Regions from separate parts of the Lysinibacillus sp. NPDC093197 genome, predicted to be linked through region 1. Evidence: a T-box and tRNA genes for the amino acid it is inferred to sense, from the RefSeq annotation. Region 1 holds a T-box; the other holds one or more tRNA genes.
The links. A T-box is a leader RNA that pairs with one kind of tRNA and senses whether it is charged. The one in region 1 lies ahead of ileS (isoleucine--tRNA ligase), so its partner is inferred to be a tRNA-Ile.

Region 1 (11,316 bases):
TCATTCTCCGATTGGATCAGTGTTTCTAACAAAGCAAAATAATATTAAATTGAGGGAAAAGGGGAGTTTGAACATGAATATTGTATCGATTATTTTTCAGACCTTATTGATGCTTATGTTTTTTATGGCAAGTTTCGGGAAGTTGAGGGGTGCTAAAACACCTATTGAAGAATTTAATAAATTGAGATTACCACAATGGTTTCGAGTAATCACAGGTGTCATCGAACTCATTTCAGCAGTCGCTCTAATTATCGGTTATTGGGATGCTAGTTGGCTTGCAGTAGGAGCGCTTCTAATTACATGTACAGCAATCTGCGGTGTTTTAGCACAAGTACGCATTAAAGATTCATTTAAAAATATGCTAATGATTATAGTAATAGGTGTAATGGCAATTTTCTTATTTATCAACAACATTTCTGCACTTTTAAATTTTCCTGGTTTTTAATAATAAGCAATAGAAATGAAACGGTTCTGGTTCTTGATTTAAAGGAATCATTAAATTAAGAACAGGTAGTAGAAAATTAAATATGAAAGATAATACTAAATGCAGTCCGTCCAAAGTTAAATCGGTCTGCATTTTTTGGTTGCCATTTTAGGGGGATTTTTTTCGAGATTGATATTATTAGAATAGGTTTTTTTAAAACAATAAGAATTATATAGCGTAAATAGAGAAGCCCTCTATTCCAGTTGGTCTTGCATTTCTTTTTCTCGGTTTTTGTTGACTAAGAAACAAAACGGTGTTATTATTTTGTTTCCTAGGAAATAAAATAATAACGTTCAAGGAGAGAATTCACATGTCAAACTTTAAATCACACAATGAAAGAAGTACAGAACAAACCATAGATAAACACGCATTAATATTCGGCCTTATCTCGGTGTTTCTTTGCGGAATAGGCTTCAGTATTATAATACCTATCGTTCCATTTTTAGTGCAGCCATATACGAGTAGTCAAGGAGAACAAGCAGTAGTTGTGACATTGCTGACCTCTGTATATGCAGTTTGCGTATTTTTCACAGCCCCTGCACTTGGCGCTTTAAGTGACAAATATGGTCGCCGTCCATTGCTTCTATTATGCCTTTTAGGTTCCGCAATGGGCTACTTCGTTTTTGGCATAGGTGGCGCTCTATGGGTACTATTTGTTGGGCGTATAATAGAAGGGATAACAGGAGGAAGTATTAGTACAATCTTCGCATATTTTGCAGACATCATTCCTCCAGAGCAGAGAACCAAATACTTTGGATGGGTTAGTGCCGTTGTAGGTGTTGGTACCATCATTGGTCCAACGTTGGGGGGATTACTTGCCAAGTTTGATTATGCTGCACCGATGTACTTTGGCGCAATTATAACTTTATTGAATGTTGTTTACGGATTCTTTTTTATGCCTGAAAGCTTGAACAAGAAAAATAGATTAAAAGAGATTACCTTTTCTAGATTAAATCCATTTATCCAGCTTGCAAATGTACTTTCTATAAAAAACTTAAACAGACTACTTGTCTCAGCATTTTTACTTTGGATACCGAACGGATCGTTACAAGCAATTTTTTCACAATTTACAATGGATACTTTCAGTTGGAAGCCTGCGCTAATAGGGCTTATGTTTTCAATTATGGGCTTGCAAGACATCATTTCACAAGGCTTCATAATGCCAAAGCTATTGAAAAGATTTAGTGATCAACAGATTGCAATTGTAGGAATGTTATCGGAGATTGTAGGCTACAGTCTCATTGCAGCATCGGCTTTATTTACCTTTTATCCTCTTTTAATCGCTGGAATGTTTCTATTTGGATTTGGCGATTCGATTTTTGGACCTTCTTTCAATGGAATGCTCTCGAAGTCAGTCGATTCGAGTGAGCAAGGCAGAATTCAAGGAGCAAGCCAATCAATTCAAGCTTTAGCAAGAATAATTGGACCAATCATTGGAGGTCAAATCTATGTATTACTTGGCCATACAGCTCCTGCTTTTATGGGGATGGTCCTTATTACAGCAGCAATAGTCGTATTGTATAAAAGCAAGCTTGAAAAACTATCGATGGGGTAAAGCCTAATAAACAAAAGTAAGCTTCTTAAAAAAGGGTTTCAGAGCGCTCTGAAACCCTTTTGTGTTAGTTAAATCCCATTAAATCTTTTACTCTCAGTGTATTTTCAGATGTTGTTAGCATTTCAAGCAAACCAAAGGCAACATCGAAAGCAGTGCCTGGGTTCGATGATGTAATAATGTGTTCTGTGTGTACAATTCGTTCGTTGACAATATTTACTCCATAAGAACGGAGCTGCTCTAATCGTTTACTTGTTGGATGATTGTAGGTTGTCGCCTTTTTATTTTGTAATATGCCACAATGTCCTAGAGCAAGAGAAGCTACACATATAGTCGCAATTGGTTTTTTAAAATCGTTAAAGTGACGAATAACTCGCTGGAATTCTTCACTAAAAGCATCCTCATAAAAACCCGCTTCCTCAAAGCCTCCAGGAATCGCAAGCGCATCAAAATCCTCTAGTGCAATTTCATGTAGCAATTTTTCTGGTGTGACCTGAAAATTCCATGTACATTGTAGCTGTTTATGTAATCCAACAGTAACGACTTCTGTTGTACCATCGCCCTCCCATTTATTCCAGCCTAGCACATCTGTAAAGACACTTGCTTCTACAGCCTCAAAGCCATTTGCTAATAGTAATAATATTTTTTTCATATAGTTTATGCCTCCTTTATAGATTTAATTGTAATAAATGAAGTGATTTAATTACATACACTATATAATGTAAATAAGAGTATTTTCTTAATATTCAAAGGAATTTTTAGAAAATCAATTTATAAAAAAAGGTGGATTCTAATGGATAAAATTGATACGGAAATTTTGCGCCAATTACAGTTAAATGCAAAAATTTCAATGAAAGAATTAGCGAAAAACGTTCATTTGTCATCTCCAGCTGTAATAGAACGTGTTAAAAAGCTAGAAGAGCAAGGGAGTATCGAAGGTTATACAACGAAAGTGAACTTAAAGAAAATGGATCGATCTATTCAGGCTATTATTTTGTTTAAGTCAATCGATTGTAAAAGTCTTTCAAATTTTTGTAATGCCCATCCAGATGTCCTTGAGTGTTATCGGGTAGCTGGCGAAATTAGCTATATTGTCAAACTTGCAACATACTCAGTTGAAACACTAGAACAGTTTATTGATGAGGCAATGCCATACGGTACACCTTCTACAAATATTGTGCTGTCTTCCAATGAAAAATCAATGATTCTTCCTTATTTCGATGGAAACCAACAATAATTTCCTTTAAAAACAAACCTTTGTATCTTGAGCACCGTTTATAAGGTAGAGAAGGGAGGCGAGACGTTGCTAGTAAAGGAACTAGAAGAAATAATGGAGCTACATACGGAACGACTTATTCGTCTTGCTTATTATTATGTAAAAGATTTACAGGAAGCAGAGGATATTGTACAAGATGTCTTTATTAAGTTTTACGACAATCAACATGAATATGAAGAGCGCGGAGAGCTAAAGGCGTATTTATCGAGGCTTGTCATTAACAAAAGTAAAGATTATTTACGCAGTTGGAGCTATCGAAAAGTACAAGTGCAACAGAAAATTTTCGCTAAGCAAACGATTGAGAAAAGGGACATGCTCGTACAGCAAGATGAGCAAACATTAATTGAAACTGCCATATTCGCACTACCATTAAAGCAACGGGAGGTACTCAGTTACTTTTACTTTGAGGAAATGCCCATTGCGGAGATTGGCAAGCTTCTAAGTATTCCTGAAAGTACAGTGAAAACAAGGCTACGTAGGGGACGTGAATTATTAAAGCCAAAGCTACAGCATATTGAATGGGAGGTGTTGCTACATGAGTAAATACGAAGTAGAAGCTTTAAAAGACTTACAAGCTAGTAAAAATCGTGTCATGACAAATGTAGTGGGGAAGATAGAACAACGCGCAATACCCAAACAATCTAGACGGTGGCAGTATAGTATGTTTACCTTGATTCTGACAGTATGTATAGGCTTATTTGTATATGCACAAGTCAACAACGTGGACAAGTTATCTGCAAATGCTGTACCAATATTAGATGAAAAAATATATGATATGGTTCTTCAAGAAGCAATTGATGCAAATGAAAGCCAAGAATCTATTAATATGACTTTTCAAACATTATTCGAATTGGATGCTTATTATGTCTATGCAGAAAGTAAAAACATCAAATTTAGCGAAAAGGCAATTGCTAAACAGATGCAAGCGGAAAGAGAAAAATTAGTAAAGTCATATAAAGAGAGTGCAGTATTTAAAGACGGTTTAACAAGGCTCAATCTAACATTAGATGAATTTTTCGATAAATATTACAAAGCAAATGCACTTAAATGGTTTGCCCAAGCAGAACTAATGAAGGAATATTACCGAAAATACGAAAATAGTTACCAATTGCATGCTTACTTTGCAGTGAAAAAAGAAGCGATGGATTATTTCACTGCTAAATATGGCCAACAAATTGCTTATTTAGAAAACAAATACAACGTGTCTAAACCTAACATGTCTACACAATACAAATATGGGACAGTTGTTGCTATGGAGGAAGACCGATTTTTAGTTGTTACAGGTGCATTACAAGAGGAGATTGGCCGATTATCAAATGAAGAAATGATTAACAAGCATACAAATGGCGTATGGTTTCCTCTTCTTGAGGTACAACAGAAAATTACAATCGGTCAAAACGTCAATGTCACCTATAGTTTACAAACACAATTAAATCAATACGATTTTGTTGCGAATTTGGATGAAATCGAAATTTCAGAATAGGAACCCCTAAAACAGCTTACAAGTATAAGCTGTTTTTTCATTTGGATTAAGGTACAATTATTGTAAGTTACTGTATAAAAATGAAAAAGGAGCTTTATCATTGATTGATTATTTCGAACGGACATTAAGGTTAACAGATTTAGAAGCCTGGACAATACGTATTCAACGAGTCCATTACAGCTTGGTTATCGTGGATGAAAGAAGAAAGGCTGCTGTGGAAGAATTGGATACAGCTGATTTTATCATTGATGAAGACGAACTACGAACTAATTATGTATCAGTAAGTATTTTTTCTGAGAAAAATGTCCAAGACGAGTATATTGAGCCATTAGCGGATTTGGCAAAGCAATTAACAGAGCATTTAGTACTTGCGCATTGTGATGTAATAACAAAATTTTATATCGAGCAACCAGAAATCGCTATTGATCGTTTGCTAGTTGAGAAGTATGGCTATAAATTAGCGGACATCTCATTGGAAAAATTATGGCATTTAAATCAAGACTAAAGAAGTTGAAAACAAAAGGAGAAATGATTACATATGATATTACATGAAAAATTATTAAGTGAAGTTGATTTGAAACGTGAACTTCAAGCATTCCTAAATGACAGTAATGCCTGGCAACAAGCAGATCAACAAATACTCATTCAGTCAATGCTTGCACATATTGGTTCGGTAGATAGCGAACTGCGAGACGGTTTAATCTACGGTTCCTTCTATACAATGATTTTAGAAAGAAATTTATTAGATCATGCTATATTAAGCGACACGTTGGACTACTGTTTAACTGTTTTATTATGTGAAGGCATTGGAGAAGATAATTCAGATTCAGTTTTTACTAGAACGTTTACTTTGTTACTAATCGCACTAATATTAGCAAAAGATAATGAAGCTGATTTTATAGAAGTGCACAAAATCGAGGAACTGACAAATAGGTTCAGCACTTATTTATTGGCTGAAAAAGATGTAAGAGGCTATATACCTGTAAAAGGGTGGGCTCATAGTGTGGCACATGCGTCAGACGCTGTAGATGAATTAGTGAAAAGCCCGAAATTCAAGAAAGCTTCTTTTATGGATATTTTACGTCCTTTATGGAACATGATGTTGCAAACAAATTATGCATTCATTCATGATGAGGATGAAAGGCTATTAGTACCTATTTTCACAATGCTGGAACAAGGTTTGCAGCAGCAAGAAGTTATCGCATTATTAAATGAAACGATGGCAACGTTGGCTGCTCAAAAGGAACAGCTTGATGTACAGCACTATCGAATAGTACGATTTAACTGGAAAACATTATTAAAAAGTTTTTATATTAAAACAACTGACAATCCTCAATATGCGGTACTTCATCAAAGCGTCGTAGATTGTCTGAATATTGACAAGTAAATGGCAGTTTGTTAAGATGAGTGACAATAAAAGCATACAAATTCGTTGATGAGAAAGAGTAATGTTGCATTTTGTTCTACAGAGAGCCGACAGTATGGTGGAAGTCGGTGTGCAAATGTTTCATGAAGATCCTCTCTGAGAAGATTAGCTGAAATGAGTAAGCTAATTCGGGTGTCTACCGTTAAAAAGAACACGTATGATTGTACGTTGCTGAGTGCTATTGAGCGGTTTTCAATAGAATTAGGGTGGTATTCGCGGTTAACCCCGTCCCTTACTTGGGACGGGGTTTTTTGTATGCCTTTTATACACTACTGTATAGGAGGAGATTGCATGCAAGTCGAAAAAAACAAAGAGACAACTGTAGAGAGAGAAAAAAGAGTTCGTAAAATATGGGAGGAAGAGAGAACGTTTCAAGCATCCGTTAAAAATCGTTCTGTTAGTAAGCCCTTTGTATTTTACGAAGGACCACCTACAGCAAATGGCTTACCACACGTCGGTCACGCTTTTGGCAGAACGATTAAAGATGTGGTGGCACGTTATAAAACAATGCAAGGTTTCTACGTTGAACGAAAAGCTGGTTGGGATACACATGGGTTACCTGTAGAATTAGGTGTGGAGAAAAAATTAGGGATATCCGGTAAACAAGAAATTGAAAACTATGGTGTAGAACAATTTATTAAGGAATGTAAAGGTAGTGTTTTTACGTACGAAAAGAAATGGCGTACGTTTACCGAACAATTAGGCTATTGGATTGACTTGGATGATCCTTATCTAACGTTAAGTAATGAGTATATAGAATCTGTATGGCATATTTTAAGTCATGTGCATCAGGAAAGGCTTTTATATAAAGGGCATCGTGTGTCCCCTTATTGCCCAAGTTGCCAAACGTCTTTAAGCTCTCATGAAGTAGCACAAGGTTATAAGGATGTAAAAGATTTATCGGTAACAGCGATGTTTAAACGAAAAGACAAGGACGAATATTTTCTTGGTTGGACGACGACGCCATGGACATTGCCTGCCAATGTAGCGTTGGCCATGAATCCACATATCACATACGTAAGGGTAAAACATGACAATACCATTTATATCCTTGCTAAAACACTTGTTGATAAAGTATTTTCTGCACCTGTTGAAGTGTTAAGTGAGCATTTAGGTCAAGACTTTGCAGGTGTTGCCTATCAACCGCCATTTTCATATGTAACAGTTGAAAAAGGCCATGTTGTCGTATTAGCAGACTATGTTACGGATCAAAGTGGAACGGGCATTGTGCATACTGCTCCGGCATATGGCGAAGATGACTATAAAACTGTGCAACAACATCAGCTTTCTTTTGTCAATGTGGTGGATGTCAAAGGTTGCTATACAGAAGAAGTGCCGGAGCTTACAGGTAAGTTCGTCAAAGACTGCGATGTCGATATCATCAAAATGCTTGCGGAAAAAGGGCTGCTGTTTGCTAAAGAAAAATATGAACATAGCTATCCTTATTGCTGGCGCTGTGATTCACCGCTACTTTACTATGCAACAGATAGCTGGTTTATCAAAATGTCGGCATTAAAAGATCAAATACTACAAAATAATGAACAAGTAACATGGTATCCTGACCATATTAAACACGGACGTTTTGGCAATTTCTTAGAAAACATCGTAGACTGGAACATTAGCAGAAATCGCTACTGGGGTACACCGTTAAATATATGGATTTGTGAGACATGTGGTCATGAAGAAGCGCCAAATAGTATTGCTGCGCTAAATAAACTAGCAAAAGAAGCATTGGACGAAAACATGGAACTGCACAAACCATATATCGATGACGTAATTTGTAGTTGTCCATCATGTCAAGGGGATATGCAACGTACACCTGAAGTGATTGATGTATGGTTCGATAGTGGCTCAATGCCGTTCGCTCAGCATCATTATCCATTTGATAATGTTGATGCATTTTCCAATCAATTTCCTGCAGATGTTGTCATAGAAGGCATCGACCAGACACGCGGTTTTTTCTACAGTTTATTAGCAGTATCCACATTATTTACAGAGAAAGCGCCATACAAAAATGTGTTGTCCTTAGGCCATGTATTAGATGAGCACGGACAAAAAATGTCGAAAAGTAAAGGCAATGCATTAGAGCCAGTTGAATTAATCCAACAGTATGGTGCGGATGCTTTACGATGGGCATTTTTAGTGGATAGTTCACCTTGGAATTCGAAGCGGTTTTCTAAGAAAATTGTGATGGAGGCAAAGTCCAAACTCGTTGATACATTCGATAATACATTTAAATTTTATCAGTTGTATGCGGATATAGATGGCTTTCAATACGATGCTAAAAAAACTGGTAAACGGACGAAATTAGATAATTGGATAAAATCCCGGTTACACCATACGATTCAGCTTGTGACAAAATATATGGATGATTTTCAAATGACACAAGCTACAAGGGAAATTGGCAAACTTGTTGAAGAGCTAAGCAATTGGTATATACGTCGGTCACGCACTCGTTTTTGGGCAAACGGTTTATCAGACGATAAACGTGGTGCCTTCAGTACATTGTACGAAGTGCTGACAACTGTAAGTAAACTGCTTGCACCATTTACGCCTTTTCTTGCAGAAGATGTATACAGAAGTTTATGTGGTGAAAGTGTCCATTTACAAGACTATCCGAAGTACGATGCAAAAATACTAGACCAACATCTTGAACAACAAATGGCAAATGTTCTTGCAGTAGTTGAACTTGGTCGAAGTATTCGTAATAGTGAAGGACTTAAAGTGAAGCAGCCATTAAAGGAAATGGTGATGTCAGTAGTTGGAGAAGTGGAAGATTATGCTCAGTATAATGATATTATTCGAGATGAATTAAATGTGAAGGAATGTAAGTGGACACAGGACTTTACTGCTTATGAAACCATTCACTACAAACTAAACTACAAAACAGCTGGTGCAGCATTTGGATCACAAGTGCATAAAGTAAAAGATTATGTTACGCGATTAAGTGAAGCAGAGCAAAAGGCACTACAGTTAACAGGTGCAATTGCAATAGATATTGATCATCAACAACTTACTTTGTTAAAATCACATGTGTTAAAAGAATCCGTCATCAAGGAGCATTATGTATTGGCAGAAGAGAATGGATGTCGTGTCTTACTGAATACCCAACTAACGAATGACTTACTTCAGGAAGGGCAAATAAGAGAGTTAATACGTACGATCCAAGATACACGAAAAAAATGGCAATTACCTGTTGAACAATATATTTCGATTTCAATCTCTGCAGATGCTGAAACGAAGAGAATCATCCAACACTATACTGCATTATTGAAAGCTAATGTATTGTTAAATGACATTTTATTCGGGGAAGTGAAAACAGGAGAAAATGTGATTCAGGCGAAATTGTTTGATAAGGAAATCGAGATTACTTTTAATTTCTAATATATAGTTTTGGAAAAGTCGATTAAAAGAAGCGCTAAAACCTTTTAATCGGCTTTTCTTATTATTTTTATTCGAAATAATAACGCATAAAATTGCCCCTATTAGAAAGAAGATTAAACCTTGAGAAAAACCTAAGACTATAAATATTCCACCGATACATAGATAGCTTGCCACTTTAGGATTTAAATAATTAATCGTTTTCAAGATGTCTCCTCCTACAAATAATATCATTTTAGTTCACGAAATATTCAAAAAATATATACTTTTCATCTTGCAAAAGGCATTTTATACTAATTGTAAAAATAATATTCATTTTCAAATTTTATTTTTAAGAGGGGAGGTGGAGTAAAATGTAAATAATTTTCTGTGAATTACTTTTTAGGTGGTTCTTCACTTTTGTATTCCAATTAATTTGTTAGAGGCTTTTATTTGGATGTAGATTTATAGGAATGGGCTAGTCCTTTCCTATAAATCTAAATTTCGTGCTACGCGTCCGGTTTATTATTTCGGTTCATTCAGAGATGTTCAAACAGTTCTTCCAATTTTGAACGAGCTTGATAAAGCCGATATAACAGCGTGTGGCGAAACGTTGATTAAACGTCCAACTATTAAGAAGAAATATTAAATGGAGGAATGTATTGTGGAAAAAACCTTAAACTTTAATGAAAATGATTTTAATTTAGATTTCGAAGTGGATAATAGTTCTATGGAAATGGATGGGGATCTTAATACTGTTACTCCTATAAGAACAATTGTAACTAAAGTGACTTGTAAAGTTTCTTGTACTTGTAATTGCACTGGTGCTTGTACAATTTTCTGTGGGTAGTGAAATTATTATTTAATATAATTAATTCAAGCTATCTGTAAACGTTAAAATGAACCTAACAGTTTTGCTGAATAAATTCAAAGCCTATAAAATGGAAATATCAATTTATATGAGGCTGTACTAATGGAGGAGAAGCTTGGGTTATACAATTGAGGATACATCAATTACGGGAGCGGAGATTTAGAATTGCTCAAATCTCAAAACGCTTTAAGATTTCACGTAAAACCGTCTATAAATATTTAGAGATGTCATTTGAAGAAGCTATAAGTATATTTAGTCATGCAGTTTGAAATAAAGAAGCTAAATTCCTATCAAGATTGGATTATTAATTGGCTGCATGAGTAGATATTAAGTGGTGAGAAAGTATTCGATTGGCTACAGGATCATTTTCCAAATGTCTATGTTGGTGAATGTACCGTAAGACCAAATGTATTGAAATTAGGGAAATTTATCAAATTGATTAAAGTTGAGAATGCAAGAGAGTTCGAGGAAGTAGATTAACAACCATTAGTAAACAAATTTAGGTTGATTAGGGGCAAACGGGCTCAATCACACAAGAAATATATGGTGTCATTGGATTGCCCTTTTACATCGAAGGTTACTATCCTAATATTTAATGACAAAATGATGTATAGGGCCTTAAATTAACAAGAGGCAAGGTTAGTCTTCCAACTTATCTTAGCAAAGTTCGCTCATTTTAACATCGAAAGGAATGGACTGAATTGATGGGCAATCAAGGGATGGTGACAGCCATTTTAGATTGGTTGTTACATGAGTTGAATTATTTATATGGACAATGAAAGTCATCGATTGAAGCATTAGCAATAAGATTTTTAACGAGTAAAAAGTGTTCAGAGTTAATGTACAAAAATGTTCAATTGGGGT
Region 2 (4,423 bases), on a different contig from region 1:
TCGGTGTAATTTTTCTTGCTTCGACATTACGTATGCCATTAACGGTTGTAGGACCAATTATTTCCTTCATTCGTGAGGATCTCGGTATATCTAACGTACTTGCAGGCTTTCTAACAACCATTCCATTGCTTGCATTCGCGCTAGTGTCACCTATTGCCCCAGTAATAGCAAGAAAACTGGGTCTGGAATTAACACTATTTATATCAACGATTTTATTAGCACTAGGAATTGTGCTGCGTTCACTTGGAACAACAGGATTACTCGTATTTGGTACAATGATAATAGGTGTAGCTATTTCATTTGGTAACGTCCTTATTCCAGGGCTACTTAAAATGAAATTCCCTTATCATGTTGGATTACTGATGGCATTTTTCACAATGTCCATGAACTTAACCGCTGGAATTGGCGCTGGTATTAGTTATCCCATAGCCAATGCTTCTCTTGGCTGGCAAGGTGCACTTGCAATCGCTCTAGCTCTTGTCGTAGTGACGATTTTGATTTGGATTCCACAATTAAAATTTAATAAGCCTGAACCAACTGTAGCCACTACGAAAGCACGTATACCATTGTGGAAATCACCAGTTACTTGGGCAGTCACGGGCGCGATGGGCTTTCAATCATTATTATTTTATACAACTGCAGCTTGGATTCCAGAAATCTATATTGCACAAGGAATAGCCGCAGATCGTGCAGGTTGGATGTTTTCCATCATGCAAATTTCACAAGTACCTATGGCTTTAGCTGTACCAATTATCGCTAGTAAAATGACATCACAGCGACCCCTCGTTTTAATGTTTACTGCCTTTTATTTCATCGGCTTTACTGGCCTTGTCATGGAATGGACTAGTCTTGCTGTACTGTGGATGATATTGCTAGGTTTAGCAGGTGGTGCTTCATTTTCTCTTGCAATGATGTTCTTTACACTTCGTACACATACGGCATTTGAGGCAGCTGATTTATCTGGCTTTGCACAATCATTAGGCTATTTATTAGCCGCAGTAGGTCCTATTTTATTTGGTTACTTACATGATTTATTTGGCGGCTGGGATACAGCTGGATGGCTATTTGTTGTCGTTGCGGCATTACTATTCTTCTGTTCGTTTAGAGCTTCTAGAAATGAATATATAAATTAAAAAAGGCAGCTCATCATACTATGAGCTGCCTCTTTACATTTAGTAATGCGGTTTCTGATAAAAATAATTTGGTGTATTATAAACATTGACATAAGGCTTATGAAAAATATGTGTCGTTGCAGGAGATAACGGTGGAATCAACCAAGTCCAGTTGCCTGTTAAGTCACGGCCTGCCTTCTGCTCAGCCTCTTCAAATAGCTTAAATTGCTGTGCAGCAGTATGATGATCGACTATACTTACACCATCTTCTTTAAAGGAATGCAGAACAGCAATATTTAATTCAACTAATGCACGATCACGCCAAAGCGATGCCTGCTTTGTTGTATCGAGACCAAAAATTTCAGCGATCTTCGGTAACATATCATAACGATCATGATCAGCTAAATTGCGTGCCCCAATTTCTGTTCCCATATACCAACCATTAAATGGAGCTGCCTGAAAATCAATACCTGCCATTTGAAAGCGCATGCTTGAAATAATCGGCACTGCATACCATTTCAACGCTAGTTTCTCCACCTGCGGATGCTCAGGATGGCGAATTGCAACTTCCAATACATCTTCACGTGGAATTGTAAATAATTGAGGTTTACGGTTATCCACCTGTATAACGAGTGGTAGTACATCAAATGCTGTTCCTTCACCCTGCCAACCTAGTGATTCGCATACTTTTGTAAATGGCACAGAATGTGGATCACCAACGATACCAGCTTCCGTCTCATAGCCTGCGTAACGTATAAGCTGATGATTCCAAATCTTTACTCTTTCAGATGCAAATACCGTTATCGTTGGGCGAATTTTACCGCCATTTGTCGCATACCGAATATGATGTAGCAACTTCTCAAATATGCCTTGCTCATGTAAAACATCGCGTGCATCCTCAACATGCAGTGAGTGCCAAAATAATCTTCCGATACATTTATTACTATTACGCCAGGCTACTCGTGCACCAAAAGTAAGCTCCTCTGTTGAAGGAATATATACTCCCTCTTTTTCAACTTGCTGTAATCTATTTGTTAGCCATTGTGCAGACTCATTTTGTTCCATTTGATAAAGTGTTAAAAAACGTTGTATCTCTTGTAGTTTCATGTCGTTTTCCTCCATCTAACCTCATATTAGATGAATAGAAATAAATTCACCACGAAAAAATCCATCAGAAAACATACATCTTTTATATATGAAATACTTTGTTCAAATTTATACCGACAGTCGAAAATTCTTCATCAAAATTTTATAAGAACTAAGTAAATAACTCGAAAAAATACAAAGAAAAAGCATGTAGCAACGCTATGCTACATGCTTTACTAGATGACCCCTACGGGATTCGAACCCGTGTTACCGCCGTGAAAGGGCGGTGTCTTAACCGCTTGACCAAGGGGCCATGGCTCCGAAGGCAGGACTCGAACCTGCGACAACCTGATTAACAGTCAGGTGCTACTACCAACTGAGCTACTTCGGAATAATTTCTATATGGGCCTAAATGGACTCGAACCATCGACCTCACGCTTATCAGGCGTGCGCTCTAACCAGCTGAGCTATAGGCCCTCTTTGGAGCGGGTGATGAGAATCGAACTCACGACATCAGCTTGGAAGGCTGAGGTTTTACCATTAAACTACACCCGCAAAAAAAGATGGGTCAGGACGGAATCGAACCGCCGACACTTAGAGCTTCAATCTAATGCTCTACCAACTGAGCTACTGACCCGAATAAAGAAAATGGAGGAGGTAGAGGGATTCGAACCCCCGCGCGGTGTTACCCGCCTGTCGGTTTTCAAGACCGATCCCTTCAGCCAGACTTGGGTATACCTCCGGAAATAAATATGGTGGAGCCTAGCGGGATCGAACCGCTGACCTCCTGCGTGCAAGGCAGGCGCTCTCCCAGCTGAGCTAAGGCCCCAATTTTAAAAGATGATCGGAATGACAGGATTCGAACCTACGACCCCTTGGTCCCAAACCAAGTGCTCTACCAAGCTGAGCTACATTCCGTTACTGTCTATCTTATCTTTTTATGGCGCGCCCGGCAGGAGTCGAACCCACAACCTTCTGATCCGTAGTCAGACGCTCTATCCAATTGAGCTACGGGCGCTTAATATAAAAAAAATGGTGCCGAGGGCCGGAATCGAACCGGCACGGTAGTCACCTACCGCAGGATTTTAAGTCCTGTGCGTCTGCCAGTTCCGCCACCCCGGCACATTTGGAGCGGAAGACGAGGTTCGAACTCGCGACCCCCACCTTGGCAAGGTGGTGTTCTACCACTGAACTACTTCCGCATGTGCATAAGATTATTTATCCTGGCAATTATGTAATTAAAATAAATGATGCGGGTGAAGGGAGTCGAACCCCCACGCCTTGCGGCGCTAGATCCTAAGTCTAGTGCGTCTGCCAATTCCGCCACACCCGCAAATATGATGAGCCATGAAGGACTCGAACCTTCGACCCTCTGATTAAAAGTCAGATGCTCTACCAACTGAGCTAATGGCTCATATTATGAATAAAAAATGGCTGGGGTACCTGGATTCGAACCAGGGCATGACGGAATCAAAATCCGTTGCCTTACCGCTTGGCTATACCCCAATATTATTATATGGGGCGACTGATGGGAATCGAACCCACGAATGCCGGAACCACAATCCGGTGCGTTAACCACTTCGCCACAACCGCCATATGAACTATAACAGTAGTTTAATCTAAAAAAAATTGGCAGGGGCAGTAGGAATCGAACCCACACCAAAGGTTTTGGAGACCTCTATTCTACCGTTGAACTATGCCCCTATTAAATAAAACTGGTGGAGGGGGACGGATTCGAACCGCCGAACCCTAAGGAGCGGATTTACAGTCCGCCGCGTTTAGCCACTTCGCTACCCCTCCAAGGGCTGGTGCCGGCGATAGGAGTCGAACCCACGACCTACTGATTACAAGTCAGTTGCTCTACCAACTGAGCTACACCGGCAAATAAAGACGGTCCCGACCGGGATCGAACCGGCGATCTCCTGCGTGACAGGCAGGCATGTTAACCGCTACACCACGGGACCATAATTTGGTTGCGGGGACAGGATTTGAACCTGTGACCTTCGGGTTATGAGCCCGACGAGCTACCACTGCTCCACCCCGCGACAATATTACTTTAAGTTTATAAAATGGTGGAGGATGACGGGCTCGAACCGCCGACCCTCTGCTTGTAAGGCAGATGCTCTCCCAGCTGAGCTAATCCTCCACGTAAAAAAACAAGCGAAGCGACGTCCTACTCTCACAGGGGGAAGCCCCCAACTACCATCGGCGCTAAAGAGCTTAAC

Region 2: it encodes a tRNA-Ile, which carries the amino acid that the T-box ahead of ileS (isoleucine--tRNA ligase) is inferred to sense. The anticodon was not compared.

Annotation. Positions count from the first base shown of each region.
Region 1 covers NZ_JBIVOH010000001.1:92,937-104,252, forward strand. The annotation lists gene ACIP9G_RS00510 (DoxX family protein) at 74-445, shown strand; gene ACIP9G_RS00515 (MFS transporter) at 795-2,039, shown strand; gene ACIP9G_RS00520 (DJ-1/PfpI family protein) at 2,104-2,688, opposite strand; gene ACIP9G_RS00525 (Lrp/AsnC family transcriptional regulator) at 2,830-3,273, shown strand; gene ACIP9G_RS00530 (sigma-70 family RNA polymerase sigma factor) at 3,340-3,855, shown strand; gene ACIP9G_RS00535 (DUF3221 domain-containing protein) at 3,848-4,795, shown strand; gene ACIP9G_RS00540 (hypothetical protein) at 4,896-5,300, shown strand; gene ACIP9G_RS00545 (DUF2785 domain-containing protein) at 5,334-6,182, shown strand; T-box leader at 6,219-6,457, shown strand; gene ileS (isoleucine--tRNA ligase) at 6,513-9,605, shown strand; gene ACIP9G_RS00555 (FDLD family class I lanthipeptide) at 10,246-10,431, shown strand; gene ACIP9G_RS00560 (helix-turn-helix domain-containing protein) at 10,581-10,721, shown strand.
Region 2 covers NZ_JBIVOH010000003.1:491,097-495,519, forward strand. The annotation lists gene ACIP9G_RS12245 (CynX/NimT family MFS transporter) at 1-1,133, shown strand, start outside; gene ACIP9G_RS12250 (nitric oxide synthase oxygenase) at 1,173-2,219, opposite strand; tRNA gene ACIP9G_RS12255 (tRNA-Glu) at 2,440-2,511, opposite strand; tRNA gene ACIP9G_RS12260 (tRNA-Asn) at 2,513-2,589, opposite strand; tRNA gene ACIP9G_RS12265 (tRNA-Ile) at 2,602-2,675, opposite strand; tRNA gene ACIP9G_RS12270 (tRNA-Gly) at 2,680-2,753, opposite strand; tRNA gene ACIP9G_RS12275 (tRNA-Phe) at 2,763-2,835, opposite strand; tRNA gene ACIP9G_RS12280 (tRNA-Ser) at 2,848-2,940, opposite strand; tRNA gene ACIP9G_RS12285 (tRNA-Ala) at 2,952-3,027, opposite strand; tRNA gene ACIP9G_RS12290 (tRNA-Pro) at 3,043-3,116, opposite strand; tRNA gene ACIP9G_RS12295 (tRNA-Arg) at 3,140-3,216, opposite strand; tRNA gene ACIP9G_RS12300 (tRNA-Leu) at 3,232-3,320, opposite strand; tRNA gene ACIP9G_RS12305 (tRNA-Gly) at 3,326-3,400, opposite strand; tRNA gene ACIP9G_RS12310 (tRNA-Leu) at 3,450-3,531, opposite strand; tRNA gene ACIP9G_RS12315 (tRNA-Lys) at 3,540-3,612, opposite strand; tRNA gene ACIP9G_RS12320 (tRNA-Gln) at 3,630-3,704, opposite strand; tRNA gene ACIP9G_RS12325 (tRNA-His) at 3,716-3,791, opposite strand; tRNA gene ACIP9G_RS12330 (tRNA-Trp) at 3,829-3,902, opposite strand; tRNA gene ACIP9G_RS12335 (tRNA-Tyr) at 3,915-3,998, opposite strand; tRNA gene ACIP9G_RS12340 (tRNA-Thr) at 4,005-4,080, opposite strand; tRNA gene ACIP9G_RS12345 (tRNA-Asp) at 4,090-4,162, opposite strand; tRNA gene ACIP9G_RS12350 (tRNA-Met) at 4,169-4,243, opposite strand; tRNA gene ACIP9G_RS12355 (tRNA-Val) at 4,269-4,344, opposite strand; partial or broken rRNA gene rrf (5S ribosomal RNA) at 4,359-4,423, opposite strand, start outside.